DNA from 4 places in the Pantoea sp. XAF26B01_ASV70 genome. Region 3 is predicted to be linked to each of the others. Evidence: predicted binding sites of a transcription regulator. Region 3 holds the regulator's gene; each other region holds the start of a gene.
The links. Region 3 encodes PurR, which represses purine synthesis genes. Its sites were predicted from a motif close to CANGCAAACGTTTGCNTG; they were not measured.
Positions count from the first base shown of each region.

Region 1: the regulator PurR is predicted to act here: its motif matches at 2,565-2,582, upstream of glyA (serine hydroxymethyltransferase).
Region 2: the regulator PurR is predicted to act here: its motif matches at 4,511-4,528, upstream of ACX8ZY_RS18155 (nucleoside-specific channel-forming protein Tsx).
Region 4: the regulator PurR is predicted to act here: its motif matches at 4,898-4,915, upstream of gcvT (glycine cleavage system aminomethyltransferase GcvT).

Region 1 is NZ_CM137251.1:1,137,710-1,145,657, reverse strand. It holds gene ACX8ZY_RS05550 (3-phenylpropionate MFS transporter) at 1-1,071, opposite strand, end outside; gene glyA (serine hydroxymethyltransferase) at 1,200-2,453, opposite strand; gene hmpA (NO-inducible flavohemoprotein) at 2,781-3,965, shown strand; gene glnB (nitrogen regulatory protein P-II) at 4,032-4,370, opposite strand; gene glrR (two-component system response regulator GlrR) at 4,555-5,889, opposite strand; gene qseG (two-component system QseEF-associated lipoprotein QseG) at 5,889-6,557, opposite strand; gene ACX8ZY_RS05520 (sensor histidine kinase) at 6,561-7,948, opposite strand, start outside.
Region 2 is NZ_CM137251.1:3,832,633-3,840,580, reverse strand. It holds gene ACX8ZY_RS18175 (M20 family metallopeptidase) at 1-479, opposite strand, end outside; gene ACX8ZY_RS18170 (M20 family metallo-hydrolase) at 476-1,789, opposite strand; gene ACX8ZY_RS18165 (LysR family transcriptional regulator) at 1,904-2,800, shown strand; gene yjdN (VOC family metalloprotein YjdN) at 2,876-3,313, shown strand; gene ACX8ZY_RS18155 (nucleoside-specific channel-forming protein Tsx) at 3,410-4,276, opposite strand; gene ACX8ZY_RS18150 (sensor histidine kinase) at 4,556-5,911, opposite strand; gene ACX8ZY_RS18145 (response regulator) at 5,908-6,567, opposite strand; gene ACX8ZY_RS18140 (hypothetical protein) at 7,112-7,378, shown strand; gene ACX8ZY_RS18135 (helix-turn-helix domain-containing protein) at 7,620-7,948, shown strand, end outside.
Region 3 is NZ_CM137251.1:2,372,008-2,379,955, forward strand. It holds gene nemA (alkene reductase) at 1-369, shown strand, start outside; gene gloA (lactoylglutathione lyase) at 486-893, shown strand; gene rnt (ribonuclease T) at 1,014-1,682, shown strand; gene ACX8ZY_RS11110 (Grx4 family monothiol glutaredoxin) at 1,726-2,061, opposite strand; gene ACX8ZY_RS11115 (C40 family peptidase) at 2,427-3,224, shown strand; gene cydH (cytochrome bd-I oxidase subunit CydH) at 3,271-3,360, opposite strand; gene purR (HTH-type transcriptional repressor PurR) at 3,642-4,667, shown strand; gene punR (DNA-binding transcriptional activator PunR) at 4,664-5,569, opposite strand; gene punC (purine nucleoside transporter PunC) at 5,677-6,879, shown strand; gene cfa (cyclopropane fatty acyl phospholipid synthase) at 7,190-7,948, shown strand, end outside.
Region 4 is NZ_CM137251.1:865,471-873,418, reverse strand. It holds gene ACX8ZY_RS04190 (SDR family oxidoreductase) at 1-315, opposite strand, end outside; gene gcvP (aminomethyl-transferring glycine dehydrogenase) at 383-3,256, opposite strand; gene gcvH (glycine cleavage system protein GcvH) at 3,337-3,723, opposite strand; gene gcvT (glycine cleavage system aminomethyltransferase GcvT) at 3,747-4,844, opposite strand; gene ubiI (FAD-dependent 2-octaprenylphenol hydroxylase) at 5,277-6,479, opposite strand; gene ubiH (2-octaprenyl-6-methoxyphenyl hydroxylase) at 6,493-7,671, opposite strand; gene pepP (Xaa-Pro aminopeptidase) at 7,668-7,948, opposite strand, start outside.

The sequences.
Region 1 (7,948 bases), 1.2 Mb from region 3:
CTGCAGATGAGCGAACAGCACGCCGCAGATCATGGTCATTATCGCAATGCCACCCCCCATCGCCAGCGCGGAATAGAGCGACTGCAGACGGATCACTTCCGCTCCCTGACGCGCCGCAATAAAACGCATCGCCGCCAGATGACAGACGGTGAAGCTGCCACAGTGGAGGATTTGCGCCACAATCAGCAGCGGCAGCGCGGTAGTGGCGCCCATCAGACTCCAGCGGATCAACGCACAAATGCCCGAAAGCAGCAGCAGATCGCGCGCGCTCCAGCGGCGGAACAACCGGTTGCTCAGGGCAAACACGACGATTTCGGCCACCACGCCCAGCGACCAGAGATAACCCACCGTGGAGGCGGAATAGCCACTCTCCTGCCACCAGATAGCACTGAAGCCGTAATAGGCGGCGTGCGCACCCTGCAGCAGTGTTACGCAGAGCATAAATCGCCATACCGCATTCTCACGCAGCAATTCACGCCACACCTGCCAGCCGCCGCCCGCCGCGCCCTGCCGTTCATTACCCTGTGGCTGGGTGGCGGGTGACAGCATCATGCCTGCCAGCATAGAGATGACGCCGACGGAAAGCAGCAGCAGAATGGCGTTTGAAGAGTAAGCACTGACCAGCACGCCGGTTAACGCCGAGCTGATTACAAAGGCCAGCGAACCCCACAGCCTGACCGGCCCATACGCCAGCCCTATCTGCTGTGTCCAGGTGGCGGCCAGCGCATCGCTGAGCGGGACCAGCGGCGAGAAAAAGAGGTTAAAGCCGATCATGACCGTCAGCAGCCACATCCACTGCTCACCCACCCAGAAACCGGCAGCGAACAGGCAGGTCATCAGCGCCAGCAGACGCAGCGCCGTAATCAACCGTGAAGGATTTTTGACCTGAGAAGCGATAAGCAGACTGCCGACAAAGCGTGCCACCATGCCACAGCCGAGCAGCAGGCCAATCTTTTCAGCATCAAGACCGGTGCCTTTCAGCCACACGCCCCAGAATGGCAGATAGATGCCGTAACAGAAGAAGTAAGTGAAGTAGCCCAATCCGAGCCATCTGGCGGAGCCGATTGCCATATTCCCTCCAGCAAGAGTGCTGCCTGGCAGCATGAGTGGGCGCTACTCTGGCAGAGCGCCGCAGGACAGGCAATAAAAAAGGATGGCTGATGCCATCCTTTGTATGCTGTCTCACAACAGGTTAACGATTAAGCGTAGACCGGCAGACGGCTGCAGATTTCCAGCACTTTCTTTTTGGTGCGCTCAATGGTCGCTTCGTCATTGACGTTATCCAGCACATCCGCGATCCAGCCAGCCAGCTCACGCACGTCCGCTTCGTTGAAGCCACGACGGGTAACAGCTGGCGTACCGATACGGATACCGGAAGTGACAAACGGGCTTTTCGGATCGTTAGGCACGCTGTTTTTATTAACCGTGATGTTGGCACGGCCCAGCGCCGCATCCGCTTCTTTACCAGTCAGGTTTTTGCTCACCAGATCGATCAGGAACAGATGGTTATACGTGCCGCCAGAAACGATGTCATAGCCACGCTCAATCAGCACCTCAACCATCGCTTTGGCGTTTTTTGCCACCTGCTGCTGGTAGGTTTTGAATTCCGGCTCCATCGCCTCTTTGAACGCAACCGCTTTACCAGCGATAACGTGCATCAGAGGACCGCCCTGACCGCCAGGGAAGACAGCAGAGTTCAGTTTCTTATAGAAATCTTCGTCGCCGTTTTTCGCCAGAATGATACCACCGCGCGGACCCGCCAGCGTTTTGTGAGTGGTAGAGGTCACGATGTGCGCATGCGGGATCGGACTCGGGTAAACGTCTGCAGCAATCAGGCCGGCAACGTGTGCCATGTCCACAAACAGCCATGCACCTACGCTATCCGCGATTTCGCGCATTTTCGCCCAGTCGCAAACGCCGGAGTAAGCTGAGAATCCGCCAACGATCATTTTTGGCTTGTGGGTTTTCGCCAGTTCAGCCAGTTCGTCGTAGTCAATTTTACCGGTCTCATCGATACCGTAAGCCACAACATTATAGAGTTTGCCCGACAGGTTAACCGGTGAGCCGTGAGTCAGGTGTCCACCGTGCGCCAGGTTCATCCCCAGAATAGTATCGCCCGGCTGCAGCAGCGCGGTGTAAACCGCAAAGTTAGCCTGTGAACCTGAGTGTGGCTGCACGTTAGCGTAATCGGCACCAAACAGTTCTTTTGCGCGATCGATCGCCAGTTGCTCAACGATATCAACGTACTCACAGCCGCCGTAGTAGCGTTTGCCCGGATAGCCTTCAGCGTATTTATTGGTGAGCTGAGAACCTTGTGCCTGCATAACACGCGGGCTGGTGTAGTTTTCAGAAGCAATCAGTTCAATGTGCTCTTCCTGACGCACTGTCTCCTGCTCCATCGCCTGCCACAACTCGGCATCGTAATCGGCAATGTTCATATCACGCTTTAACATCCGGATCTCCTGACTCAGCTAACTTTCTGACGGTATTTACCCCCCTTCAGGGGCGAAGGCCCACAGTGTAAACCGTTTTAACAGGTGAAGGTAGGGTGAACCTCCTCTTTTTACGCAAACGATTGGCTGGCTACTGGCAGGGCTTTTTTACACCTTTTCACCCTGTTCAGACGCCACAATTTTTCTTCAGGATGTGACGGCGGTTTCTCAGGATGCACCAAAAAGTTGCCACTTTGACAACCGGGAAATTTATCGGGTTATTTACACCACAGGCGAGACGGCTATAAGATGCATTTAAAATACATCTTTAAATGAGAGGCCGCTTTTATGCTTGATGCACACACTATCGCCACGGTTAAATCGACCCTGCCTGCCATCGCCGCCTGTGGTCCTGCGCTTACCGCACACTTCTATGACCGTATGCTGTCGCACCATCCTGAACTCAAAAATGTTTTCAATATGAACAACCAGCGCAATGGCGATCAGCGTGAAGCGCTGTTCAACGCCATTTGCGCCTATGGCGCGAATCTGGAGAACCTGGCCGTGCTGCTGCCTGCGGTGGAAAAGATTGCACAGAAACATACCAGCCTGAATATTCAGCCTGCGCAATACGCCATCGTCGGTGAAAATCTGCTGGCAACCATTAAAGAGCTGCTGAATCCGGGTGAAGAGGCGCTGGCAGCCTGGGGCCGGGCCTATGGCGTACTGGCAGATGTGTTCATTAATCGCGAAGAGGAGATTTATCAGGCGACGGAGCAGCAAACCGGTGGCTGGCGCGGCACTCGTGCGTTTCGCATCAGTGCTGTTGAGCAGCAGAGCGAGGTGATTAAAAGCTTTACCTTCAGTCCGGTAGATGGCGGCCCGGTAGCGGCCTTTAAACCGGGTCAGTATCTGACGGTGCATCTGCAGCCCGCCAGTTTCGAACATCACCAGATTCGCCAGTACTCGCTTACTCACCTCAGTAATGGCAAAGATTACCGGATTGCGGTGAAACGTGAAGCGCAGGGCACCGTCTCCGGCTGGCTGCATCAGAATGGCAAAGTGGGTGATGAGCTGATGCTGGCCGCACCGCATGGCGACTTCTTCCTTGAGGTCGATGCTGCAACCCCGGTGGCGCTGATATCCGCGGGCGTGGGTCAGACGCCGATGCTGGCCATGCTGCATGCCCTGGCGGCCCGCCAGCACCGCGCGCCGGTCAGCTGGCTGCACGCAGCAGAGAACGGCAAACAGCACGCATTTGGCCCGGAAGTGATAGCTACGGGCGCGCAGCTCACCGATTTCGTCAGTCAGGTCTGGTATCGCGATCCCGCCGCTGAAGATGCCGGTCGCTATGACGCGCAGGGTCTGATGGATATCACCGCGATCTCCGCACGTCTCGCCTCACCCGACACCCACTTCTACCTCTGCGGTCCGCTGCCCTTTATGCAGCATGTGGTGGCGCAACTGCGTGATGCCAGCGTGGCAGATACACGCATTCATTACGAACTTTTTGGACCTCATAAAGGCATGTGATTGAGCGATAAAAAAAGCCCGCAGCGCGGGCTTCTTTATGCTGATAAAGAGCTGATAAAGATATAATCAGATCGCCTCTTCATCCTCTTCGCCAGTTCGGATGCGCACCACGCGCGCCACGTCGAAGACAAAGATTTTACCGTCACCGATTTTGCCGGTCTGCGCAGTGCGCATAATGGTCTCGACGCAGGTATCAACGATATCGTCGCCCACCACCATCTCGATTTTCACTTTAGGTAAAAAGTCGACCATATACTCTGCGCCGCGGTAAAGCTCGGTGTGCCCTTTCTGGCGGCCAAAACCCTTTACTTCACTCACGGTCATCCCGGTGATGCCGACTTCCGCTAAGGCTTCACGGACATCATCGAGTTTGAATGGTTTGATAATCGCATCAATCTTTTTCATGTCAGACCCTTTTTCACTCCCTCCATGGTCAGAGGGTTTATCAAGTATAAATGTTGCTGGCGCTGTCGGGCGGTAATATCCGGGATTCTTCAGGTTGCCGCAAGCGCTGCCAGATTATGCTGACCGCACCCATTCTGATTCGGGCCTGAGCAGGCAACCTGCCGGTATCACTCCGCAGCCTCCGCTACTCTTTGAAATCACTGGCATCCAGCTCATGACGAGACAGCAGCTTATAGAACTCCGTGCGGTTGCGTCCAGCCAGACGTGCGGCATTGGTCACATTGCCTTTGGTCATCTGCAACAGCTTACGCAGATAGTTCAGCTCAAACTGATTGCGCGCCTCAGCAAAGGTCGGCAAAGCGCTGTTCTCACCGCTTAACGCCTGCTCCACCAGCGCATCGCTGATCACCGGCGATGAACTCAGCGCCACACACTGCTCAATAACGTTAACCAGCTGACGCACGTTGCCCGGCCAGCTGGCCGCCATCAACCGCTTCATCGCATCAACGGAAAAACTGCGGATCTGCGGTTTATGCCGTTCCGCCGCCTGACGCAACAGATGATTAGCCAGCAGCGGAATATCTTCAGTGCGCTGATGCAGCGCCGGAATCTTCAGGTTCACCACATTAAGACGATAGAAGAGATCCTCACGAAACTCCTTTTTCTCCATCGCCTTCGGCAGATCGCGATGCGTGGCTGAAATAATGCGCACGTCAATCTCAATATCATGATCGCTGCCCAGCGGCCTGACCTTACGCTCCTGCAACACCCGCAGCAACTTAACCTGTAGCGGTTGCGGCATATCGCCAATCTCATCCAGGAACAGCGTGCCACCACCTGCAGTTTTAAACAGACCATCACGGGCACTGACTGCGCCGGTAAAGGCCCCTTTGGCATGCCCGAACAGCTCTGACTCCAGCAACTGCTCCGGCAGTGCGCCACAGTTAATGGCGACAAAGGGCTTGCCGTTTCGCGGGCTGGCAGCGTGAATCGCCTGAGCCAGCATCTCTTTACCGGTGCCGCTCTGCCCGTTAATCAGCACGCTGACGTCCGACTGCGCCACCATATGTGCCTGCTCCAGCAGCCGCAACATCAGCGGGCTGCGGGTGACGATCGCTTCCCGCCAGCGGTCATCGCTGACCGGCGCCTGCTGAGCCAGTGCTTCATCAATCGCTTTGTAAAGCGCATCTTTATCCACCGGCTTGGTCAGGAAGCTGAAGACGCCCTGCTGCGTGGCGGAAACTGCGTCCGGGATTGAGCCGTGTGCCGTCAGGATAATCACTGGCAGACCGGTGTGGCGTTTCTGGATCTCGCCAAACAGCGCCAGACCATCCATCTCATCCATCCGCAGATCGCTGATCACCAGCTCGATTTTTTCTTTCTGCAGCAGACGCAACGCTTCGGGTCCGCTGGCCGCGGTGGTGACCTGATAACCTTCGCTGCGAAGACGCATGCCCAGCAGCTTCAGCAGGCTGGGATCGTCATCCACCAGCAGCAGTTTTGCCGCTTGTCTGACCATTATTGCTCCTCATCCTGCGGCAGCGCAGTGCCATGGCCGCTGTCAGACACATCCGGGGCTTTCCGCGATGAAAGCTGGCGCTCAATATCAGTAAGCCGCTCCAGCTTATGCTGCGTGTCGCTGAGCTGCTGCTGTTGTTTAACCATCTGCTGGCGTATCGCCTCCAGCTGGGTATCGCTGCTCTGTTGCAGATGAACATAACGGGTGCGCGCTTCACTCAGGTCGAGCTGCGCGGCCTGATTACTGCGCCACAACTGGAACAGCGGACGCACAGACTGCGGGAAATCGCTGCTGTAGCGATCCAGGGTTTCAACATAGCGACGACGCTCCACTGGCGTCACGTTGCCGTTCGACATCAGCACGCCCTGCTTGAAGGCGCGCGACCAGCTCTCAACCGGCCAGCGGTGAGCTTCGGCTCGGGCCTCGGCGGGGGAAAGGCGTTCAGCACAATCGATCGCCCGCATCCAGTAGAGGGGATTACTCAGTGCCGCACTATTCTCTATCGTCCACAGGTCACTGCAGCGGGTCGCCAGGTAATCAGCCACGCTGACCTCGGGTTCCGCTACCTGATGGCCTGACGGCAGGGATGAGGTGGCCGGGGAGGTCGTACATCCGCTGAGCAGCAGCGTGGTCAGTGTGCTCAACAGCAAAGCGGGTAAATATTTCATCAGTCAGACATTCCCGGCTGTGGTGTTCAGTTCAATTCGAAAACAGACGTCAGCCTGCTCGCAGGAGACCAGCGTCAGGTCGCCATGCATCCGGCGCAGGCAATCTTTGGCAATACTCAATCCCAGCCCGCTGCCTTTTACCGGCCCTTTGCGCTGCTGGCTACCCTGGAAAAAAGGTTCGAAAATCATTGCCTGCTCTTCCGGCGGGATCGGCGTACCGCTGTTCGCGACATCAATCCAGACCCGATCGCCCTGCTGCTGACTGCGCAGCCAGATGGTACCGGATTCGCTGCCGTAGTTCACGGCGTTCGAATAGAGATTATCGATGACCCGCATCAGTAACATCGGTTCGGCAAGGCAGTGACTGACCGCCAGATCGACAACCGTCTGCATGAGTTTGGCGCGCGCCGAGAGTGCATGTGCATTCACCACCCCCTCCACAATTTCCGCCACGCTGACCGGTTCCAGCTGGATCGGGCCATCTGCCAGTTTACGGTTGTAATCAAGCAGCTGTTCAATCAGCCGCTGCAGATGACGGCTGCTGCCGTCGAGGATAGTGACCACCTCTTTTTGATCGGCGTTCAGCGACCCGGCTACCTCGTCCGCCAGCAGTTCGGTGCCTTCACGCAGGCTGGCCAGCGGCGTTTTCAGTTCGTGAGAAAGATGGCGCAGGAATTCATGGCGCTGCGATTCCAGCCACTGAAGCCGTTCGCTGAGCCAGACGATGCGCTGTCCCAGCGAGCGTAACTCGCGCGGGCCGCGAAATGTCACGCTGTTACCCAGTTCCCGGCCTTCGCCAAGCCGGTTGATCATCCGCTCAATACGCTTGACCGGCCCGATAATCATGCCGGTAAACAGCGTCATCAACGCCAGACTGATGATAAACAGAATCAGCGCCTGCCAGCCAAAAAACTGGCCGCGATCGGCAATTTCGCGCTGCAGCTGAAGGCCGCGCGAAAACACCACTTCGCGCGTGTCCTGCACCATCTGCGCATTGGTGGCAGAAAAACGATCCAGCGCCTCTGCGGCAGGCGTAACCGGATTACCGTTATCGCACTTTAACGGTGTCAGCAGCGGCAACGTCGCCTGTAAAGTCTGGAATGCGGGCAGCTCGGGCAGGCTGGCGCTGTGCGAACTCAGCATCTGGCTGTAGCGGGTGTGCTGGGTCTGATAAAGGCGCGCCAGCGAGGCATCATCCAGCACGCAGTACTGGCGATAGCTGCGCTCCAGCTCAACCGCCGTTCGTGCCATCGCCTCACTTCTGCGAACATCGGTGAAGGTATTGCGGTTGGTATCCGCTGCCTGTTCGCTTAACGCAGAGAGACTTTCCCACGCCTGCCAGGCCAGCACCAGCAACGGCAGCAGCACCAGAACAAATGCCATCAGCACCA
Region 2 (7,948 bases), 1.5 Mb from region 3:
TCAAACAGCCCTTCGCGCACCATAAAAGTCTTGCCCGAACCGCCTTCTTCGCCAGGGCAGCCGTAAAAGCGAACCGTGCCGCCCGTGTGATGCTGTTCCATCCAGGCTTTCGCGGCGCAGGCCGCCGCAACACCTGCCGTGCCGAGCAGGTTGTGACCGCAGCCGTGTCCGTTGCCGTTGGCTTCCAGCGGTTGTGGCCGGGCGCAGCCCGCCTGCTGACTCAGGCCCGCCAGCGCATCGAACTCGCCAAGGATGGCAATCACCGGCTTGCCGCTGCCCGCACTGGCGATAAACGCCGTATCGATGCCACCCACGCCGCGTTCCACTCTGAATCCCTCTTCTGCCAGCGCATCAGAAAGCAGGGCTGACGAGCGGGTTTCGGCAAAGCGGGTCTCCGGTGTGTCCCAGATGGCGTCACTGAACGTGCTGAAACGAAGCTGATGACGAGCGATATAGTCGGCAATAAAGTCTTCCATCATCGTGAGCCCCCATACTGCGCCTGGTTCAGCGCCAGCGTCGCCAGCAGCGTGATGGCGTCCGGCATCACCCGCTCATCAAAGTCGAATTTCGCATTGTGGTGACCCGCCGCCAGCTCACAGCCAAAAATGACGTAAGAGGCCTGACCGCCGCGCTGCTTTACCCGTTCCATCATGTAGGTCGCATCTTCCGAACCCGCCGCCTGCGCTTTACGATCGACCACGGAGTTGAAGATACCGAGCGCGTCCGCCTGCTGATGGATGAAATCAACCCATGGCTGCGTCGGGGTACAGCTGCGCGCGGCCCCCATCAGCGAGACCTGCTGCTCAACGCCATACATCGCCGCCGCACCGGCAATCACCCGCAGCGCCTGCTGATAGATGTCGTCGTTGACCTGATTGGTCACGCCACGGGTTTCGACTTTCAGCAGGGCGCCGTCGGCTACCACGTTGCGGCCGGTTCCCGCCTGCAGCACGCCCACGTTGACCCGTGCCACGCCGCCGCTGTGCTGGGTTAAACCATGCAGCGCCAGCGTTGCCTGTGCGGCGGCCAGCAGGGCATTGCGCCCCTCTTCAGGACGACCGCCCGCATGGGCACCGACGCCGGTAAAGTGAACATCCAGCTTGGTAGTGGCGAGGAAGCTGTCGCTGCCGCACACCACTTCGCCTGCCGGCACGCCGGTGCCGATGTGAATCGCGGTGAAGCGATCAACGTCATCGACCACGCCCGCCGCCACCATCGCTTTGGCGCCGCGCACACCCTCTTCGGCGGGCTGGAAGATCAGTTTAATCGTACCGCTGAGCTGATCTTTCATCGCCATCAGCACCGAGGCGAGACCCAGCCCGATGGTGGTGTGGCCGTCATGCCCGCAGGCGTGCATCATGCCTGCGTTGCAGGAGGCGAACCCTTCACGCTGCGGCAGATGATCGTCAGCCTGGCTCTCGTTGAGATCCAGGGCATCCATATCGACGCGGAAGCCCATCACCGGGCCAGGACGGCCGGTCTCGAGCGTTGCCACGATGCCGCAGAATCCGCCCGAGAAGTGGCTGATCCACTGCGGCAGCGCGCCCTGTTGCAGCGCGCGCACTTCCTGCTGCTTCAGCACGGTGTCGTCGGGCAAGCCCATCCGCGCATCGGCATCGATCACTTCACGGCCGAGCTTCAGTTGATAACCGAGCTTATGCAGCTCTTCAGCGACTAAGGTGGCGGTACGGAACTCCAGCCAGCCCGATTCGGCATAGTGATGGAAGTCGCGACGCCACTGTTGCAGCTGTGGCAGCCGGGTGCTGACGTGGTCTGAAAGGGGTTTCATCGGCTCTCTCCTCGTTGTTGATTTTTTATGCATTGCTCCGAATCTACACAATGGTATTGACCGGCATAAGATGCGAATATCTTGTGACTGATAAACAACGGTTATCGCAAAATTATGTCTGCCAATCTCAAGCTTCATCAGCTGCGCGCCTTCGTTGACGTGGCGCGACAGGGCAGTATCCGGGCGGCAAGCCGTCTTTCCGGGCTGTCACAACCGGCGTTAACCAAAGCGATTCAGGAACTGGAACGCGAGCTGGGGGCAAAGCTGTTTATCCGCCGTCAGCAGGGCGTGGTGTTAACCGATATCGGTGATAACTTTTTTCGGCATGCCAGCCTGGTGCTGGCAGAACTGCGGGTCGCCGAAGAGGATATCCAGCAGCGGCTGGGACTGGGTGGCGGTCAGGTGAATATCGGCGTCGGTGGCAGCGTGGCGCGCACCATTATGCCGCAGGTGATTAATCAGTTTCATCGCGAATATCCGCTGGTGAAGGTGCGCATCGTCGAAGGCCAGCTGGTGTCGATGGTGCATGAACTGCGTCAGGGCGCGCTCGATTTCACTATTAATACCTACGATCAGAGCCATCTCGATCAGGAGCTGATGTATGAGCGGATGATGGAGCGCGAGTACAAGGTGGTGGTGCGCAAAGGCCATCCGCTGGAAAAGGCGCGTTCTCTGGCGGAGTTACAGCAGGCGGACTGGACGATGCCAACGCCCAAAGGCAGTTACTACCGCTTGTTGCACGATCTGTTTGGCGAACGCGGCATGGCACCCAAAATCGTGGTGACCTGTGAAACCTTTATGGCCTGCACCAGCCTGGTGGCGCAAAGCGATTTCATCAGTATTCTGTCGGTCGACGTCATTGACGACCCGATTCTGGGTCGGTCGCTGGTGGCGCTGGCGCTCGACGAACCCCTGCCGAAAGCGATCTTCTATCTGATCCAGCGCAAAGACACGACGCTGACCCCAATGAGCAGTTATATGGCACAACTCTTTCGCCGTTATTGCCAGTAAAATCAGCGAGTAAAGTCGATCGTCTACACTGTTAAGGTACTGAAAAAAATCCACCCGACAAATATAGAGGTTACGATGCAAGTCAGTCCTTATCTGTTTCTCTATGGCCGTTGCGAAGAGGCTATCGACTTTTACCTGCAGGCGACCGGGGGAGAGTTGCTCTCTAAAATGAAATTCGGTGATATGCCGGATCAGGGTGAGCAGGTCGGCGATCAGTCTGCCGCGCCGCAGCCGCCAGAAAAGATCATGCATGCCCAGCTGCGTATTGGTGACGGTGAGCTGATGCTGAGCGATGGCAACACCGATCAGCCGCCAGCGTCCGAGCATGCCGGTTACGCGGTCAGTCTCTCAACTAACGATGTCGAAAAGGGTAAAGCCTGGTTTGAGAAACTGTCGGCAGGCGGCAAGGTGACAACTGAGTGGCAGGAGACGTTCTGGTCGAACGGATTCGCGATGTTCATTGATAAGTTCAACATTCCGTGGCGCATCAATGTCGAGAAGCCGCAGGAATAATCGGGCCAGTCGGCGTCGCAATTTGCGGCGCCGTATTAATTAATGGCAACTGCCCGGATTAAAGCGCGGCGGCGCTATTCAGGCCGCCGCACGTAATCAGAAGTTATAACCCGCCACCAGGTAGTAACCCCAGCCAGTCGATTTCACTTCAAACGGCCCGTTGCCGAAATTCAGCTCCTGACCATCCGCCCACTGTCCGCCGTTGTGGAAGTAACGCGCCACCGCAGAGAAGTGCCAGTGATCGTAACCCAGTGACAGAATGTGACTGGAGGCGATGGAGTTGCTGGTGCGTGATGAACCGCCTTTATCGCGGAGATCGGAACCCCAGTCGAAGTTGGTGAAGCCCACATAGCCCAGATTACCGCCCCACAGTGTGGTGATTGGCACGAAGTATTTCACCTTGAAGCGATAGCCATCCCAGCTGTTTTCATTCGCCGCACCGTAGTTTTCCCACTGATATTTGGCGTAGACGTTCAGCGACAGACCGACATCGCTGTGCGTATCGATATCGGTGCCCAGACCCATATACCAGGTGTTCTGGCGGCTATCGCTGTTGCGGCCCATGTCGTAGATGTAGTTGTTAGCGAAATACCACTCTTTGAACGGACCAAACGCCAGGCTGGTGCCGGTCAGTTTGTCGATAGAGAAGCGCGGCTCAATCTCCATAAACATCGGTGAACCGTGATCAAAAATGCCGTTGGCGTTGCTGTTGCCTGCGCCGAAGAAGTTGGTCAGATCGAGGTAGCCATAAAAATCGAACCAGTCCTTCTTCGCAAACGCTTCATATTCCAGATAAACGTCGTTGTTAAACTGCGGTCCGAAACGGGTGTGGTAGCTGCCTACCACGTTAACGCTCTGATGCCACCAGTCGGAGACATACTGCGGATCGCTTTCAGCGGCCTGCGCAGCGCCACTCAATGAACATGCCAGCACGGCACCTGCTATCAACGTTTTAAATTTCATTATTATCAGCCACATGCTTTTGACCGCCGCACAGCAGACGCAGTCAGAGAGAAATCGGTCCCTTGATGGGAATGAGGGTTTCACAGCAAATAACAGCCAGTTCTTCAGCCCGCGTAGCGTGCCTGTAACAGATCGATAGAAAATAGATTTTGCTCACGTTTGTCAAAAAGTGTTGCATTACAATTCAGCTAAAATGTGATGCGCTTCACAATAATGACCAGGATCGAACGGAACCAGGCAACCGTTTACGTTGTCTGGTTCGTGATCAAACGGGCGGGATCAGGGAAGGGTGACGCGAACCTGCAAACCACAAATGGCACCCTGTGGCGTCATGCAATTGGAAAGGGCGACGTGAATCTGATGCTTCTGTGCGACGTTGCGCACAATGGATAATCCCAGCCCGCTGCCCTGGGCTTTAACGTCAGGTGAACGGGTAAAACGGTCAAAGGCGCGTTCGATAAAGGATTCCGGCATGCCTGGCCCGTTATCGACAATATCGACCACTGTTTTACCTGCGACCCGATGCAGCAGCACATCGACCAGGCTGCCCTCCGGCGTGTGCAACATGGCGTTACCAATCAGGTTATCGAACAGGCTGCGCAGCTCGGAACGGCTGGCCTGCAGACGATACTGCGTGGAGCCATTAAAGCCGATATCGATGCCGCGTTTATCTGCCACTACCATCAGCTGCTCAATGCTCTCTTTCAGCAGATCGTCCAGTTCGATATGCTCGACGCTGGCGACCACGCTCTGGTCATCCTGACGCGAGACATTAAGTAACTGCGTGACCAGATGACGGGTGCGTGTGACGCCCGCTTCCAGCTGGCTGAACTGCCGGCTCGCTTCGCCTGGCTGGATATGCTGACGCAGGTTTTCCAGCTGCAAGGTCACCGCTGTTACCGGCGTGCGTAGCTCATGCGCCGCATCTTCCAGGAACTGACGCTGCGACGACCAGGCCTCACGCAACTTACTCAGCAGCGAGTTGTAGGCGGCCACCAGCGGCAGGATCTCATCCGGCAAGCCTTCGGGTGAGACATTGTGCGGATGGTGCGTCTCCTGCGCGGCAATCTGACGCGAAGCGACCTGCAGATCCCGGGTGATCTTGCGCACCACCAGCCAGATCACCAGCAGTGAAAGCGGCATCATCAGGATCAACGGAATGATCGCTGACAGCGCCCGCTTGACCATCAATGCCTTCATGTAGCTGAGGTTGTGCATCACCTGGATAGTTTTTATCTCGCTGCCAGGTAAGCCGGGCCGGGTATAGATGCGCCATTCGCAGTCATCGCACTGACCCACATGCACGTCGCGATAGCCCCGTTGATTTTGCAGCGGAGCCTGCAGCTCCGGCCATGAGCTGGCTCGTAACTGACCCCGGTCGTCCCACAGCTGCACCACAAAGGCGCTCTTCGCCTTGTCAGGCGCAATAAGCATCGGCATCAGGGCGGGCATCTGTTTATTGGTGGACCAGGCATCAGCGATTTTTGCCAGCTGATCGTCCTTCATGGTGCCGACCATATCGCCGTAGCAGCTGAAGAAATACCACGTGACGCCGCCGATCATCAGCAGATGAATAATCAGCAGCGTAGAGAGTAATTTGTTGCGTAATGAACGCATAAAGGTGAAGGGTTTCATATTGCCGGTACCCGCCAGCCCAGTCCGCGCACATTGCGGATCACGTCGTTATCCAGCTTGCGGCGCATCCCGTGGATCAGAACATCCACCGCATTGCTGCTGACTTCATCGCCCCAGCCATAGATGCGATTTTCCAGCTGCTCGCGCGACAGAATAGCGCCTGGCCGCTCCAGCAGGGCGTAGAGCAGGGCATATTCGCGCGCCGTAAGCTGCTCGCGCTGTCCTTTGTAGAGCACTTCGCGGGTCATCATATCCAGCTGCACATCGCCGCTGCCCAGCACCGAGTCTGCTGCGCCGTGGCTGCGTCGGGTAATCGCGCGCATCCGGGCCATAACTTCCTGTAAATCGAACGGTTTAAGCAGGTAGTCGTCAGCGCCGCTGTCGAGTCCCTGAATCCGCTGCGCCACCGTGTCGCGTGCGGTAAGAATCAGCACCGGCGTGGCGTCGCCACGCCCGCGCGCCCGGCGCAGTACCTGCAGGCCATCATCGCGCGGTAAGCCGAGATCGAGCAGCACGCAGCTGTAGCCGCCTTCGCTCCAGGCATTCTGGGCATAGATGCCATCACGCACCCAGTCCACCGACCAGCCCGCCCCCTCCAATGCCTGCTGCAGGTTCGCGCCGATCATTTCATCATCTTCAACCAGTAACACGCGCATGGCTGATCTCCTTCAGAAAGATGAGGGGAGTTTACTCACCAATTGTTAGGCCAGAATTATCCGCCGTCATACTTCGCACTGTGGCGGCGTTGGCTGCTTTTGCTCATCCCAGTCACTGACTGATGTCAGCTCCTGGGGACTCACGCATTTGCCGCCTTGCCACAGCATGAATTATTTCGCGGACCGCCGTCACCGGTATTTTATGGAGGAGTCAGGTGGCCTGATGTCCCCATCCATATCCATTGAGATGCCAGCGATTGCAAGCGTAAATGGGGTGACGTATATTTGAGCAACAGATTAATGCCAGACATTTCAGCGGTGAATAGTATGTCAGCCCAGGAAGCAAAAATCAGACATCAGCGCGAGTATCAGGAGCGTGTTGAAGCCGTCCGAAATGGTCAGGCTCCAGGCCGCGTGCTTGAAAAACGTCCTCAGGGTATTGTGCCTGCAAAAAGTGGACGCAGCCTCGCATTTTTCTGATGTCACGCCGTGCTGAAATCAGCCAGGTAGTAAAATAAGCTCATCATACAGGTGGGCTTTTTTTATGACATTGCACGCTATTCCTCCAGAAGAACAGATCCTTAAACTCAACCGTTATCTTATTGATAACGCCGGACAACTTCCGTCACCGGTTATTACTGTAGGCGGTCAGGCTGTTATGTACTGGTATCTGACCTACCTGCATCTTTATCCTGATCAGCCTGATGTAACATCCATAACCTCAATTGATGTTGATTATGTCACCCGAAAGGAAGGCGTTGATTTTCTGGCTCAGGAATATCAGCGATATCTCAAACATGTTGACGCCTGACAGGGCTGAATGCCCCCGTCACTTATGATGCAGAAATAAATTTGTCTGACTCAGCGTTTTTATCTTCTGCCTTTTTTCAGCAGCAATCTCTTCACGAACTTTCACACTAAAGCCCCGCTGGCCGCGCGATCCCGCCTCCGTTTCCGCCGTTGCTAATTCTGCGCTAATTTTCTGCTAATTAAGGGATAAATTTTAGCGGGTAGAGTGGCTCCACTGCACATCAGCATCAACAGGAGGAACCATGAATCAGCGCGAGTTTATTCGGAGTTTGCTGGACTGGATTGAGAACAACTTAGGACACGATCTGCATCTGGATGAGGTGGCGCGCCGCTCGGGCTATTCGCGCTGGCATCTGCAACGGCTGTTTCGCCAGCATACCGGCTTTTCACTGGCAGAATATATCCGTCAGCGCCGTTTAACCGAGTCTGCGCTCACGTTGCTGAGCAGCAACGAAGCGATACTGCAGGTGGCGATGAACTATGGCTTTGATACCCAGCAGGCCTATACCCGCACGTTTAAAAACTACTTTATGGTGACGCCTGGCCAGTTGCGCCGTCAGCGTCGCGTCGA
Region 3 (7,948 bases):
CTGGACAACGGCCCGGATGAAGAGGAAGCGGCGCTGTGGTATATCGGCGAGCTGGCAAAACGCAACATCGCCTATCTGCACCTCTCTGAGCCAGACTGGGCCGGCGGTCAGCCTTATACCGACGCTTTCCGTCAGAAAGTGCGTGATCTCTTCCCGGGTGCCATCATTGGTGCCGGTGCCTATACCGTTGAGAAAGCGGATGACCTGATTGGTCGCGGTCTGATCGATGCGGTTGCGTTTGGTCGCGATTACATTGCTAACCCGGATCTGGTTGAGCGTCTGCAGCAGGACGCCCCACTCAATCCACAGCGTCCGGAAAGCTTCTACGGCGGCGGCGCGGAAGGTTATATCGACTACCCAACGCTGTAACCGGTTCGGGCTGCCGTCCGGGATGATGACGGCAGCCATTATTCAATAGCGATTTTCATCGCTATACTTAGCGCCTGAGTCATCGGGCGATGGCGTTTTATTTAAAAGAGGATGTTATGCGTTTACTTCATACCATGCTGCGCGTTGGCGATCTGCAACGTTCAATCGATTTCTACACCCGTGTGCTGGGCATGCGCGTGTTGCGTCAGAGCGAAAACACCGAATACAAATATACCCTGGCATTTGTTGGCTACACCGACGAGAGCGAAGGTGCGGTGATCGAACTGACCTACAACTGGGGCGTCGATAAGTATGACCTCGGTGATGCCTATGGTCATATTGCGCTGGGCGTTGATGACGCAGCAGCGGCCTGCGAACGTATCCGCAAAGATGGCGGCAATGTGACGCGTGAAGCTGGCCCGGTTAAAGGCGGCTCCACCATTATTGCCTTTGTTGAAGATCCCGATGGTTACAAAATCGAGCTGATCGAAAACAAAGATGCCGGTAACGGCCTCGGCAACTAAACCTGCCTGTCAGCCTGCCCGGTCGGGTGGGCTGAATCCCCTTCTCTGCGCTTCATCTGCTGCACCCGGCCCCGTTTTTTGCCATAATACGCGCTGCCCTTTTTCTGCAACGAGATCCTGATGTCTGAATCGAATTCCCCTAATGCACTCAATCAACGTTTCCGTGGCTTCTATCCGGTGGTGATCGACGTTGAAACCGCGGGTTTCAATGCGCAAACCGATGCGTTACTGGAGATTGCCGCTATCACGCTGAAGATGGATGAAGAGGGATGGATTCAGATTGACCAGACGCTGCATTTCAACGTCGAACCTTTTGTCGGGTCGCTGCTGCATCCCGAAGCCCTGGCCTTTACCGGCATCGATCCCAGCAATCCGCTGCGCGGCGCGGTCAGTGAATATGAGGCGCTGCACGCCATTTTCAAAATGGTGCGCAAGGGCATTAAAGACAGCGGCTGCAATCGCGCCATCATGGTGGCGCACAATGCCACCTTCGACCTGAACTTTATGTCAGCGGCGGCGGAACGAGCCAGCCTGAAGCGCAACCCGTTTCACCCGTTTGCCACCTTTGACACCGCGGCCCTGAGCGGGCTGGTTTTAGGGCAGACGGTGCTGGCGAAGGCCTGTATTGCGGCGGGCATGGAGTTTGACAGTACGCAGGCGCATTCTGCGCTCTATGACACTCAGCAGACGGCAACGCTGTTCTGCGAGCTGGTGAACCGCTGGAAACGGTTAGGCGGCTGGCCACTGCCCTTCGCGGAAGGCGATGCAGAAGCCACGACATCCGCATAAGGGATGCCGCAATGAAAAAGGCCGACGTGATGTCGGCCTTTTTTTATTCTGCTTCTTTAAATTTTTCTGCGGTCTCTTTGATCAGCGTCTGCAGTTCACCACGCTGTAACATCTCAACGATGATGTCGCATCCACCGACCAGCTCGCCATCGACCCACAGCTGCGGGAAAGTTGGCCAGTTAGCGAATTTCGGCATCTCGGCACGAATGTCCGGGTTCTGCAGAATATCCACGTAAGCAAAACGCTCACCGCAGGCTGACAGCGCCTGCACCGCCTGTGCAGAGAAACCGCAGCTTGGCAGTTTCGGGGAACCTTTCATGTACAGCAGGATCGGGTTTTCTGCGATCTGGCGCTGAATTTTTTCTACAGTACTCATAATTGCCTTCCTTAATTCGTCACATCGTGTTTGTTTATTGTAGCGACTTCGCAGCGTGACTGAAAACGAGATTTTGATCGCTGCCCGATTAAATCGCCATCATTGTTAAGTCCTGCTCCGGAACACCTGAATTCCTGATTATTAACAGCAGGTAACAGATTAATAATTCGTAATAATTTCGTTGATATAAGACGCTGAAAATGTTCATTTTCAGCACAATTGCGTGGGTTGCAAAGATTAATATTAAAAGGCATTACAGTTTTTAAAAGAACTGGACTAGAATGGCCTGGGCGCTGATCCTGGATCAGATTAATCTCAACTTTGTCGCGGTGCGTAGTGGCCCTGACAACTTAACTAATCAACGGACTATGCGTTTAATCATTACGTTTTTCATGCTGGCCTTTGCGCAACTGTTTTTCAACATCGCCGCTGCGTCGCCTCACGCGCCGGTGAACGTCAGTACGCATAAAGCAGAGAAAAAGAGTGCGCGCGACGATGAGCGTCGCAAGCGTCGCCCGGTCAAAACGGTGACGAAAAAGACTCGCCTCAGCCCGGTTCAAAAACTAAAAACAAAAAAACTGAAAAAAGTCGAACTCACCGCGAAACAGACGCCTGCTAAGAAGACCTCGCTAAAAACCGCCCGTCTCAGTAAGAACAAAGAGAAAAAACGTTATGGTCATCAGCGCCTGCTGAAAACCGCTGAGGTCACCACCAGCGAGACCGGCACGATTAAGATGAGCAAATCTCACCGTCAGCGCTACCAGAAGGCCCGCGAAACCGCGATGACCAAGCTGATGGGTCAGTTGGGTAAACCCTATCAGTGGGGCGGCACCTCTCCCCATACCGGTTTCGATTGCAGCGGCCTGGTCTGGTACGCCTATAAAGATCTGGTGAAGTTTAAGATCCCACGTACCGCTAACGAGATGTACCACCTGCGTGACGCCGCGCCGATCAAGCGTGAGTCGCTGGAGAAAGGCGATCTGGTCTTCTTCCGTATCAATGGTCGTGGTACTGCGGACCATGTCGGCGTTTACCTGGGTGATGGCAAGTTTATCCAGTCGCCACGCACCGGCAAAGATATTCAGATCAGCGCTTTAGGAGAAGATTACTGGCAGCGCCACTATATTGGTGCCCGTCGGGTGATGACGCCAAAAACCATACGCTGAGCAGCAGAACAACCAGAAGAGAGCCGGGATAATCCCGGCTTTTTTTTTAGTGCAGAATAGCGGTAAAACTAAAGGCCACAATCATCAGCAGACAGCCCGCGGTGGTCATTAAAGCCAGTTTAAGATCGGTACTCATTGCTTGCTCCTTAGTCACACAATCAGTAGGGGTATCGCATTTTCCCACAGGGCCCGGTAAAAATCTCGTTTTATCCGTTCAGCCTTGTTAGAATCCCGCCTTTGTTGCGCAACGCGCGCAACCCTGATTCCGTTTGCGCACGTTTTCAGGCGCTTTTACGCCGCCAGCGGCCTGTTGACTGGCCTTAAAAGCTGCATTTTTGCGGAAAAAACCCTGAGCAGACGCAAACGTTTAACACTACGCTTATCATAGAGTTAGATAAGCACCGGAGTCCGATTTTCATGGCAACAATTAAAGATGTGGCGAAACGCGCTGGCGTCTCAACGACCACCGTTTCGCACGTCATCAATAAAACCCGCTTTGTGGCTGAAGAGACGCGCAACGCGGTCTGGCAGGCGATTAAAGAACTGCACTACTCGCCGAGCGCCGTGGCGCGCAGCCTGAAAGTGAACCACACCAAAACGCTGGGCCTGCTTGCCACCTCCAGCGAAGCGCCCTATTTCGCTGAAATTATCGAAGCGGTTGAAAATCACTGCTTTGACAAAGGCTATACGCTGATTCTGGGTAATGCGCATAACGATCTGCAAAAACAGCGCGCCTATCTCAGCATGATGGCGCAGAAACGCGTCGATGGGCTGCTGGTGATGTGCTCTGAATATCCGGACGATCTGCTGCAGATGCTGGAAGAGAACCGCAATATCCCGATGGTGGTGATGGACTGGGGCGAGTCGCGCGCCGACTTCACCGACACGGTACTGGATAATGCTTTCCAGGGCGGCTATCTGGCGGGACGCTATCTGATTGAACGCGGACACCGGGATATTGGTGCAATCCCCGGCCAGATGGAGCGTAACACCGGTGGCGGACGTCATGCCGGTTTCCTGAAGGCGATGGAAGAAGCGGGTATTCAGCCACGCGCCGAGTGGATTGTGCAGGGTGACTTTGAGCCGGAGTCGGGCTATCAGGCGATGCAGCAGATCCTGTCGCAGAAGCAGCGTCCGACGGCGGTGTTCTGTGGCGGTGACATCATGGCGATGGGCGCGATTTGCGCCGCCGACGAGATGGGTTTGCGCGTCCCCCAGGATATTTCGGTGATCGGCTATGACAACGTGCGCAACGCCCGCTATTTTGCACCGGCCCTGACCACGGTGCATCAGCCTAAAGCCCAGCTGGGTGAGAAAGCGCTGGAAATGCTGCTGGACCGCATTACCAGTAAGCGCGAAGTGTCACAAACGATTGAGGTCCATCCCACGCTGATTGAGCGCCGTTCCGTGGCCGATGGCCCGTTCCGCGACTATCGCCGTTAATGCTCGCTTAACCACTCCTGATTAAGCGTTTGCGCATCACCCAGATAGCTGAGCAACCAGCCTGTCGCGGGTGATGCGCGATCTTCTGCCCAGCTGACGCAGCATGGACTGTCCGGAAACGCCACCGGCAGCGTCAGTTCAACCAGCTCGCCGCTGTCGAGCAGTGGCCTGGCCAGGTGACCGGGCACCATCGCCACACACAATCCCGCCTGCACGCACTCCAGCCCGGTTTGCCACTCCGGCACCACCAGCCGGCGCTGGTTATCCAGCGTCCATGTCATACGACGCGGCAGTGCGCGAGAAGTATCTTCCAGCACAAGGGAGGGCCAGCTCCGCAGCGTGTCATCATCTATCTGGCTCGCCTGTGTCAGAGGATGGTCGGGCGCAACCACGCAGCGCCAGTTAAGCGTGCCCATATCCCGAAAAGCAAAGCGTCCGCCCACCGGTATCGCCTGAGTGGCACCAATCGCCACTTCCACCCGGCCATCGGCCAGCGCATCCCAGACGCCGTTAAAGACTTCATAGCTGATAATCAGCTCCATATCGGGAAAGTGGCGATAGAAATCTTTGACCAGTTGTCGGGTGCGCTGAGGTTTAGCGATACGGTCAACGGCTATGCTTAGCTGGCCGCGCCAGCCGTTAGCCAGCTGCTGACACTGTCGCCGGGTGGCAAGCATTTTTTTGATGACGCTGCGCCCTTCCCGGACAAAATGCTCACCCGCCGGGGTCAGAACCACTTCGCGATGCTGCCGTTCAAACAGCGGTACCGCCAGCCAGTTTTCCAGCTGACGCACCGTATAGCTGATGGCAGAGGGCACCCGATGTAACTCCTGCGCGGCGGCGCTGAAGCTTCCTCCACGGGCGACAGCGTCAACCACCTCTAATGCATATTCTGACCACATAATCTGCCTTCAAAAATTTTAACAGCAATCGGCAAATATTACCGTTTCACAGCAGCAAACGCACCTTTTACACTCTGCCGCGTTTATCCTGCAAAAATGAGAATCAGATGCTGTCGAATAAAGGGTTTATGCCCTACCTTGCCCTGCTGAGCATGCTGGGCTTTTTAGCCACTGATATGTACCTGCCCGCCTTTGGTGCGATGCAGCAAACCTTTAACACTTCACCCGGTCTGATCAGCGCCAGTATGAGTCTCTTCCTGGGCGGCTTCGCCGTGGGTCAGCTCTTCTGGGGACCGCTTTCCGATCGCATCGGTCGTAAACCGGTGCTGCTGTCCGGACTGGCCATGTTTGGCGCTGGCTGCGCAGGCATGCTGTGGGTGAATGATATCTATCTGATGCTGGCGCTGCGTTTTGTCCAGGCGATTGGCGTCTGTGCCGCTGCCGTAAGCTGGCAGGCGCTGGTGGTGGATCGCTACCCTGCAGCGCGCGCTAACAAAGTCTTTGCCACCATTATGCCGCTGGTTGCGCTCTCTCCGGCGCTGGCTCCGCTACTGGGTGCCTGGCTGATCGGCCACTTCCACTGGCGTTCGATTTTCCTGGTGCTGACCCTGATTGCGGTGGCGTTGATTCTGACCACGCTGCGTCTGCCCACCGTGCGCAAGGCCGCGGGAGAAAAAGGTGCGCAGCCCGGCTTTTTCACGCTGCTTAAATCACGGGTCTACAGCGGCAACGTGCTGATCTACTCCGCCTGCTCAGCCAGCTTCTTTGCCTGGCTGACCGGATCGCCCTTTATTCTGGCGGATCTGGGTCTGTCGCCCGCCGATATCGGTCTGAGTTATGTGCCCCAGACGCTCGCCTTTTTAATTGGTGGCTTCGGCTGTCGCACCCTGCTCAACCGCTTTAACGGCGCACAGTTGCTGCCCTGGCTGCTGGCCGTCTACAGCCTGAGCATTCTGGCGCTGTTTGCTGTTGCGCTTGCTGGCAGCAGCACGCTGGTGAGTCTGATGGTACCGTTCTGCGGTATGGCGCTGGCTAACGGCGCGATCTATCCGATTGTGGTGTCCAGTGCGCTGATGCCCTTTCCGACCGCTACCGGTAAAGCCGCCGCGTTGCAGAATACACTGCAGTTAGGACTCTGTTTCGCTGCCAGTTTGGCGGTGTCGGCCGGCTTAACTCAGGCGCTATTTACCACCACACTGATGATGACGGTGACAATTGTGCTGGCGCTGATGGGTTACGCCATGCAGCGTGCCGCAAGCGCACAAACTGTTGTTGCCTCTGCGCAAACTGCCTGCCAGGATAATCAGTAACACACTGACTTTTTAGTTAGCGCCCTAACAATAAGTTATTGAATATTGACCCGCGTGAGCATATACTCATCCGGGTCAACAAATCTGTAATAAATCAACAATATAATAACGTAATAATCTGATTGGCACCCTGCTGCCGGGACGGTATTCGCGCGCGTTATTCTCACCTTACCCGACCTGCTGCAGGCTGTTCCAGTCCTCTGTATCACACAGATAACCGGTTTGCGGAGTCATCCGCATCGTTTCTCATTGCCTGAATAAATTGGCTACTCTTTGTTCAGGTTCAGATTGGACAGGTGGTGGAAAATCTATGAGTTCATCTTATGCAGAAGAAGTGAGCCTCGAAGAAAACCATTGGTATCGCATCGTTCATGAACTGCTGGAAAAAGCGGATATCGAAATTAATGGTTCACGTCCCTGGGATATTCATATTAATCATCCTGGTTTTTTTAAACGTGTTCTGCAGGAGGGCTCTCTTGGGCTCGGTGAGAGCTATATGGATGGATGGTGGGAGTGTGACCGGCTGGATATTTTCTTCCATCAGGTACTTAAACATAAACTCGATCAGCAGCTGCCTCATCACTTCAAAGATACGCTGCGCATTGCCGCCGCACGCTTAACCAATCTGCAGTCAAAAAAACGGGCGTGGATTGTCGGTAAAGAGCATTACGACCTGGGCAACGATCTCTTTTCACTGATGCTCGATCCCTACATGCAATACTCCTGTGGCTACTGGAAAGAGGCGACGACACTGGCGACGGCGCAGGAAGCCAAGCTGGATATGATATGCCGTAAATTAGCGCTGGAACCCGGAATGACACTGCTGGATATCGGCTGTGGCTGGGGCGGACTCGCGGAATTTGCCGCACGTCATTATGGCGTTAAAGTGCATGGCGTAACGATTTCCGCCGAACAACAGAAACTGGCGCAGCAGCGCTGTAGCGGATTAGACGTCACGATTCTGTTGCAGGATTATCGCGACCTGAATGAGCAGTTTGATCGTATTGTGTCGGTGGGTATGTTTGAACATGTCGGACCGAAAAATTACGCGACCTATTTTGACGTGGTC
Region 4 (7,948 bases), 1.5 Mb from region 3:
ATGCAGGCGTGCCGCATCCAGCTGCTCGGTGCGACACTGCTGAAACAAAATCCCGGCGTTGTTCACCAGCAACGCCAGCGGTTCGGACTGCTGGTCGAGCTGCGCAAACATCGCCATCACCTGGGCTTCATCACTGATATCTGCCTGAACAGCAAAGGCTTCACCGCCCTGCTGCCGGATCTGCGCCACCACCTGTTGAGCTTCCGCTTCGCGCTGACGGTAGTTCACCGCAACCCGATAACCCCGGGCGGCCAGTAACAGCGCTGTGGCCCGCCCGATACCGCGGCTGCCACCCGTAACCAGTGCCAGTTTCATGCTGATTCTCCAGTACAAAGGGCCGACGAATCGGCCCCTTTATGGTTAACGTTTGCCTGCGGGAAAATTACTGATAGTCGCTCATCGGCACGCAGGAGCAGAAGAGATTACGGTCGCCAAACACATCATCCAGACGTTTTACCGTCGGCCAGTATTTGTTGTGGCTGCCCGCCGGGAAGACTGCCAGTTCACGGCTGTAAGGATGTGACCACTCACTGACGATTTCCAGCTGAGTATGCGGCGCATTAACCAGTGGGTTGTCGTTCAGCGGCCATTCACCTGACGTCACCCGATCAATCTCCATGCGGATCGCCAGCATCGCGTCGATAAAGCGATCCAGTTCGATTTTGCTTTCCGATTCGGTCGGCTCCACCATCAGGGTGCCCGCCACCGGGAAGGACATCGTTGGTGCGTGGAATCCGTAATCGATCAGGCGCTTAGCAATATCCAGCTCACTGATGCCGGTCTGCTCTTTCAGCGGACGGATGTCGAGAATACATTCGTGCGCCACGCGACCGTCACGGCCGGTGTAGAGCACCGGATAGGCAGACTGCAGCCGGCGGGCAATATAGTTGGCATTCAGAATCGCGACCGAACTGGCCTGTTTCAGCCCTTCCGCGCCCATCATGCGAATGTACATCCAGCTGATTGGCAGAATGGATGCACTGCCAAACGGCGCTGCGGATACGGCGCCCTGCTGCGTCAGCACACCGTCAATCTGCACCACGCTGTGTCCCGGCACAAACGGAGCCAGGTGCGCTTTGACGCCAATCGGTCCCATACCCGGACCGCCGCCGCCGTGCGGAATGCAGAAGGTTTTATGCAGATTCAGGTGCGAGACATCCGCGCCGATATAGCCAGGCGTGGTGATGCCGACCTGCGCATTCATGTTCGCGCCATCCAGATAAACCTGACCGCCATACTGATGCACGATCTGGCACACTTCGCGAATGGTCTCTTCATAAACGCCATGAGTTGACGGGTAAGTCACCATGATGCAGGAGAGCCTGTCGCCCGCCTGAGCCGCTTTCTCGCGCAGATCGCCAAGGTCGATGTTGCCCTGTTTATCGCAGGCCACCACCACCACGTCCATGCCCGCCATCTGGGCTGAGGCCGGGTTAGTCCCGTGCGCCGAGCTTGGGATCAGGCAGAGATGACGATCGCCCTCGCCACGGCTTTCGTGATAACGACGGATCGCCAGCAGTCCGGCATATTCACCCTGCGCGCCGGAGTTTGGCTGCATACAGAGCGCATCATAGCCGGTGAGCTGCACCAGCCACTGCGAAAGCTGGCCGATCATCTGCAGATAGCCGGTAGCCTGTTCAGCCGGGCAGAATGGATGCAGCTCCGCAAATTCCGGCCAGGTGATCGGGATCATCTCTGCCGCGGCATTGAGCTTCATGGTGCAGGAGCCCAGCGGGATCATCGCCTGATTCAGCGCCAGATCCTTTTTCTCCAGGCTGTGCATGTAGCGCATCATCTCGGTTTCGCTGTGATGACGGTTGAACACCGGATGGGTCAGGATCTCGCTGTGGCGTTGCAGGCCAGCAGGAATCGCGTGGCTCTCGCTGGCCACTTCGCTGTCGAGCTTTTCCAGGTCCTGACCGTGTTCATCACCCAGCAGAATGGCAAACAGCGCCAGAATATCTTCGCGGCAGGTGGTTTCATCCAGCGTGATGCCCACGGCGTTATGGATGTCGCTACGCAGGTTAACGCCAAAGCTCAGGGCGCGGTTCAGCACGGCGGCTTTATCCGCCACTTCCACCGTCAGCGTATCGAACCAGTGCTGATGGCGCAGCTTCAGGCCGCCCTGTTGCAGCCCAGCCGCCAGAATGTTGGTGAAGCGATGAATGCGTGAGGCAATGCGTTTCAGGCCCGCCGGGCCGTGGAACACCGCATAGAGACCGGCGATGTTTGCCAGCAGCACCTGCGACGTACAGATGTTGGAGTTGGCCTTTTCACGGCGGATATGTTGTTCACGGGTCTGCATCGCCATACGCAGCGCCGTGTTGCCCGCCGCATCACGTGAAACACCAATGATACGGCCTGGCATAGAGCGTTTATGCTCGTCGCGGCTGGCGAAGAATGCCGCGTGAGGGCCGCCGTAGCCCATTGGCACGCCGAAGCGCTGAGCTGAACCAAAGACAATATCTGCACCCTGTTTGCCTGGCGCTTCCAGTAACACCAGCGACATAAAGTCCGCCGCCACGCTGACCACCACTTTGCGGGCTTTCAGTCCGGCAATCAGCGCGCTGTAATCGTGCGCTTCGCCGGTAGTGCCCACCTGTTGCAGCAGCACACCAAACAGGTCGTCATGATCGGGTGCTTTGTCCGCGCTATCAATAATCAGTTCGAAACCGAACGTCTCCGCACGGGTGCGGACCACATCCAGCGTCTGCGGATGGATATCATCGGCAATGAAGAATTTATTGGCATTTTTGAGCTTACTGACGCGTTTTGCCATCGCCATCGCTTCAGCGGCAGCGGTTGCTTCGTCCAGTAGTGAGGCGGACGCGATATCCATGCCGGTAAGATCCAGCGTCAGCTGCTGGAAGTTCAGCAGCGCTTCCAGACGGCCCTGGGAGACCTCGGGCTGATACGGAGTATAGGCGGTGTACCAGCCCGGATTCTCCAGCATATTACGCAGGATGACCGGCGGGGTGATCACCGCGCTGTATCCCATACCGATCCAGGATTTGTAACGCAGATTCTGGCTGGCAATCGCTTTCAGTTCGGCCAGAGCCTGCTGTTCAGTGGCGGCTTCGCCAACCGCTGGCGGGCCTGGCAGCTGAATGTCTGCCGGCACAATCGTGCTGATTAACGCTTCCAGCGAACGGGCACCAATAGCGTCAAGCATCTGCGCCTGCTGCTCAGGTGAAGGACCGATATGGCGCTCAATGAATGCACCGTTGTGTTCAAGCTGGCTGAGAGTCTGAGTCATTAGCAGTAAATCCTGAATCGGGCTGGGGGAACCGGAGAGCAAACATAAATCTGCGGCCTCTGTGTGAGGCCGCCTGACGACTACTCGTCGATGGAGGCTTTGTAAGCATCCGCATCCAGCAGCGTGTCGATTTCAGACGCGTCGCTGGCTTTGATTTTGAATAACCAGCCGCCTTCATAAGGCTCGCTGTTGACCTGCTCCGGTGAGTCAGTCAGTGCTTCGTTGACCGCCACAATCTCACCGCTGATCGGCGCATAGATATCTGAAGCCGCTTTAACGGATTCCGCGACCGCGCACTCTTCACCAGCGGCAAACGTCGCGCCCACTTCCGGCAGATCGACAAACACCATGTCGCCCAGTAGCTCCTGCGCGTGTTCAGTGATACCCACGGTGTAGCTGCCATCTTCTTCTTTGCGCACCCACTCGTGGCTGTCGCGGTACTTCAACGTATTCGGCACATTGCTCATTGGCCATTTCTCCTGAATAAAATTTACTGAGCGACCGGTTTACCGGCGCGGACAAAAACGGGACGGGTAACCTGGACCGGCATCTGGCGGTTACGGATCTCAACGATGGCGGTGCTGCCGACTGAGGCCGGTACGCGCGCCAGGGCGATGCTGCAACCCAGCGTCGGTGAGAAAGAGCCACTGGTGATGATCCCCTCCTGCGGCTGCCCCTGGTCATCGGTGAAACGCACCGGCAAGCCGTTACGCAGCACCCCTTTTTCAGTGAGGATCAGCCCCACCAGCTTTTCGGTACCGCGTTCACGCTGCAGTTCCAGCGCTTCCCGGCCGATGAAATCGCGGTCAGCAGGTTCCCAGCAGACCGTCCAGCCCATGTTGGCAGCCAGCGGTGAAACGCCTTCATCCATCTCCTGACCATACAGATTCATACCCGCTTCCAGACGCAGCGTGTCACGTGCGCCCAGTCCGGCAGGTTTAACGCCAGCAGCCAGAAGACGCTGCCAGAAATCGGCCGCCTCCTCTGCAGGCATAGCAATCTCATATCCCGCTTCGCCGGTATAGCCGGTGGTGGCGATAAACAGGTCGCCCGCCTGCACGCCGAAAAATGGCTTCATGCCGGCAACGGCCTGACGCTGCTCCTCGCTGAACAGCGTCTGAGCCTTCTGCTGCGCCTGCGGACCCTGCACGGCAATCAGCGCCAGGTCGTCGCGTTCCGTCAGAGTAATGCCATAGCCCTGCGCGTGTTGCGTGATCCAGGCGAGATCGTTTTCACGGGTGGCAGAGTTCACCACCAGCCGGAAGAACTCTTCGCTCATAAAGTAAACAATTAAATCGTCAATGACGCCACCCGAGGCATTCAGCATCCCGGTGTAGAGCGCTTTGCCTGGCTGGGTCAGTTTTGCCACATCATTTGCCAGCAGGTAGCGCAGGAATTCACGGGTACGCGGGCCTGTCAGGTCGACGATGGTCATGTGAGAGACATCAAACATACCGGCGTCGGTGCGCACCACATGATGTTCATCCATCTGGGAGCCATAGTGCAGCGGCATCATCCAGCCATGAAAATCCACCATGCGGGCACCGCAGGCCTGATGCTGTTCAAACAGAGGTGTTTGCTGAGTCATAACCATCCTGTGCAGAAGCGAGTGAGTGCAAAAGTGCGCCGGAATTCAGTGCCGACGCAAACGTTCTCTTAGGGCTGACGTTACCACCGAATCTGACGATTAACCATAAGCAAACCGGGGTCGAAAGCAGAGGCACAGCCTAACCAGGAACGGCTACCAACAGGATATAAAACTGCAATTTTGTGATTAATCGCGCAATAAATGCAGGGAATTTAAATATACGCAGCAAATTTATGCGGGATGGCATTCAGGATGTTAAAAAAATCCCGCGCCCAGCGGACAGAAGAATGAGAAAAAGTAATGCGAATTCGCCCGCAAAATTAGAATAAATCAAACGAAGACCTGTGCTGGTGCAGCGTTGCCTTTTTGTGGTGCAGAGCGGTGTCAGGCGTAAAAAAAGCCAGCAGAAGCTGGCTTATCAGAAGGGCGAATTTAGCGTAGCCAGGCGGGCAGATCATTCAGCCCCATCGCCTGCTTCAGCATCATGGGTTTAACACCCGGCAGGCGGTCAGCCAGTTTCAGACCCACGTCGCGCAGCAATTTTTTCGCCGGATTATTGCCTGCGAACATTTCACGGAAGCCCTGCATTCCCGCCAGCATCATTGCGGCGCTGTGCTTACGGCTGCGCTCATAGCGACGCAGATAGAGGTGCTGACCAATATCTTTGCCCTGCTGATGCAGACGGCGAATCTCACCGATCAGCTCGGCGGCATCCATAAACCCAAGGTTAACGCCCTGACCCGCCAGCGGATGAATGGTGTGAGCCGCATCGCCCACCAGCGCCAGACGGTGTGCCGCGAAGTTGCGGGCATAGCGCGCCACCAGCGGAAACGATTTGCGCTCGCTTTCCAGCTGGCACAGGCCGAGCCGCATATCAAACGCCACCGAGAGCTGCTGATTGAACAGCGCTTCCGGCATGGTTTCCAGACGGCTCGCTTCCTGCGGCGAGAGCGACCAGACGATGGAACTGAGATGCGGATCCTGCATCGGCAGGAAAGCCAGAATGCCGTCGCCATGGAACACCTGGCGCGCTACTGCGTCGTGCGGCTTCTCAGTGCGGACATTAGCCACTAACGCATGGTGATCGTAATCCCAGAAGGTCAGCGGAATATCGGCTTTGTTGCGTAGCCAGGAGTTAGCGCCGTCAGCGGCAATCATTAATCGCGCACTTAACATGCTGCCATCCTGCAGAGTAACAAAGGCTTCGTTGTCACCAAACGCGACCTGCTGTAACTGCGAAGGTGCCATTATCGTCACGTCGCTGCAGGCGCTGGCACGTTGCCAGAGCGCATTGTGGATCACCGGGTTTTCGATGATATGTCCCAGATGCGACAGGCCCTGCTGCTCATCATCAAAGGCGATGGAGCCGAAGCTGTCCTTATCCCATACTTCCATGCCGTGATAAGCGCTGGCGCGCAGCGAGAGAATGGTCGACCAGACATCCAGCTTCTGCAGCAGCCGTTCGCTGGCGGCATTGATTGCCGACACGCGAACTGACGGTGACGCACTCAGCGCCAGCGGTGGCTCCGGTGATTTTTCCAGTACGGCGATGCGCAGTCCGCTGCCCTGCAAGCCGCAGGCCACCGCCAGTCCCACCATACCGCCACCGGCAATCACCACATCAAAAGTTTGCATCTGAGCCTCTTTATTAACGCTTAACCCAGCCAAGCGTGCGCTCAGCCAGTTGATTTCTTAACCACGGCAGATGATCCATCGCCAGCAGGCCCAGGTTACGTCCTGCCACCAGCGGGCCATAGCGATTCGCAAAGACGCGAACCAGTCCGTCGGTGATACCGATGGTGGCGGCGCGGTCGGGCTGACGACGCTGCTGATAATGATGCAGCACCGCATAGCTGCCGGGGTCCTGCTGCTGCCGATGGGCGGCTGCCAGCGTTTCAGCCAGCGACATCACATCGCGCAGGCCCAGGTTGAAGCCCTGCCCGGCAATCGGATGTAGCGTCTGCGCCGCATTGCCCACTACCGCCACGCGATGCGTCACTGGCGACATCGCCCGGTGCAGCGCCAGCGGGTAATACTCACGCTGGCCGGTGTGGGTGAATTTCCCCAGCCGCCAGCCAAAGGCACGCTGCAGCTGGCTGAGGAATTCGGCCTCGCTCCACTGCTCAATGCGTTCACGCTGCGAAACCGGATGACACCAGACCAGCGACAGGCGATTGCCGGACATCGGCAACAGCGCCAGCGGGCCATGTTCGGTAAAACGTTCAAATGCCCGGCCCTGATGAGGCAGCGCGGTGGAGACATTGGCAATCACGGCAAGCTGTTCATAGTCGTCTCTTTGCCACTGAATGCCGCACGAAGCCGCCAGCGCAGAGCGCGTGCCATCCGCCGCCACCAGCAGTTTGCCGCTGAGTTGTTCGCCACTGTCCAGCGTCACCTCAACCTGCTGCTCATGGCGGTTAGCCTGGATGACACGAGCCGGACAGCGCAGCGTTACGCCGGGTGCTTTTTTCAGTTCCGCAAACAGACGCTGACCGACGTCAAACAGCTCGACAACCTGTCCCAGCGCCGGAATAGCGTAGTCAGACGCCGCCAGCGACACAAAACCGGCGTGACCGCGATCGGAGACATGGATGTCGGTAATCGGCGTGGCACAACGGGCGATGTGCTGCCACAGATTGATGTCCGCAAGCTGCTGGCAGGTACCGGCAGAGAGCGCAATAGCGCGGCCATCGAAACCGGGATGCGCCCGACTGCCAGGCTCGCTGCTTTCAATCAGCGTTACCGGCAGTGTGCCCTGGGTCAGATGGGAGATCGCCATCGCCAGCGTCGCCCCGGTCATGCCGCCACCGGCAATCAGAATCGTCATGCCTGTTTTGCCGCCGCCATCAGTGCTTCAATCTCATCCGCCTCTTTCACGACGCTGTCGGTGAGATTTTCAATGCCATCTTCAGTGATCACAATGTCATCTTCGATTCGGATACCAATGCCGCGATACTGCGCGGGCACGTCGGCATCCGGTGCGATATAAAGACCCGGCTCGACGGTTAACACCATGCCCGGCTCCAGTACGCGGTCGCGGCTCGGGGTGCCGTAGTGGCCGACATCGTGAACATCCAGTCCCAGCCAGTGGCCCAGGCCATGCA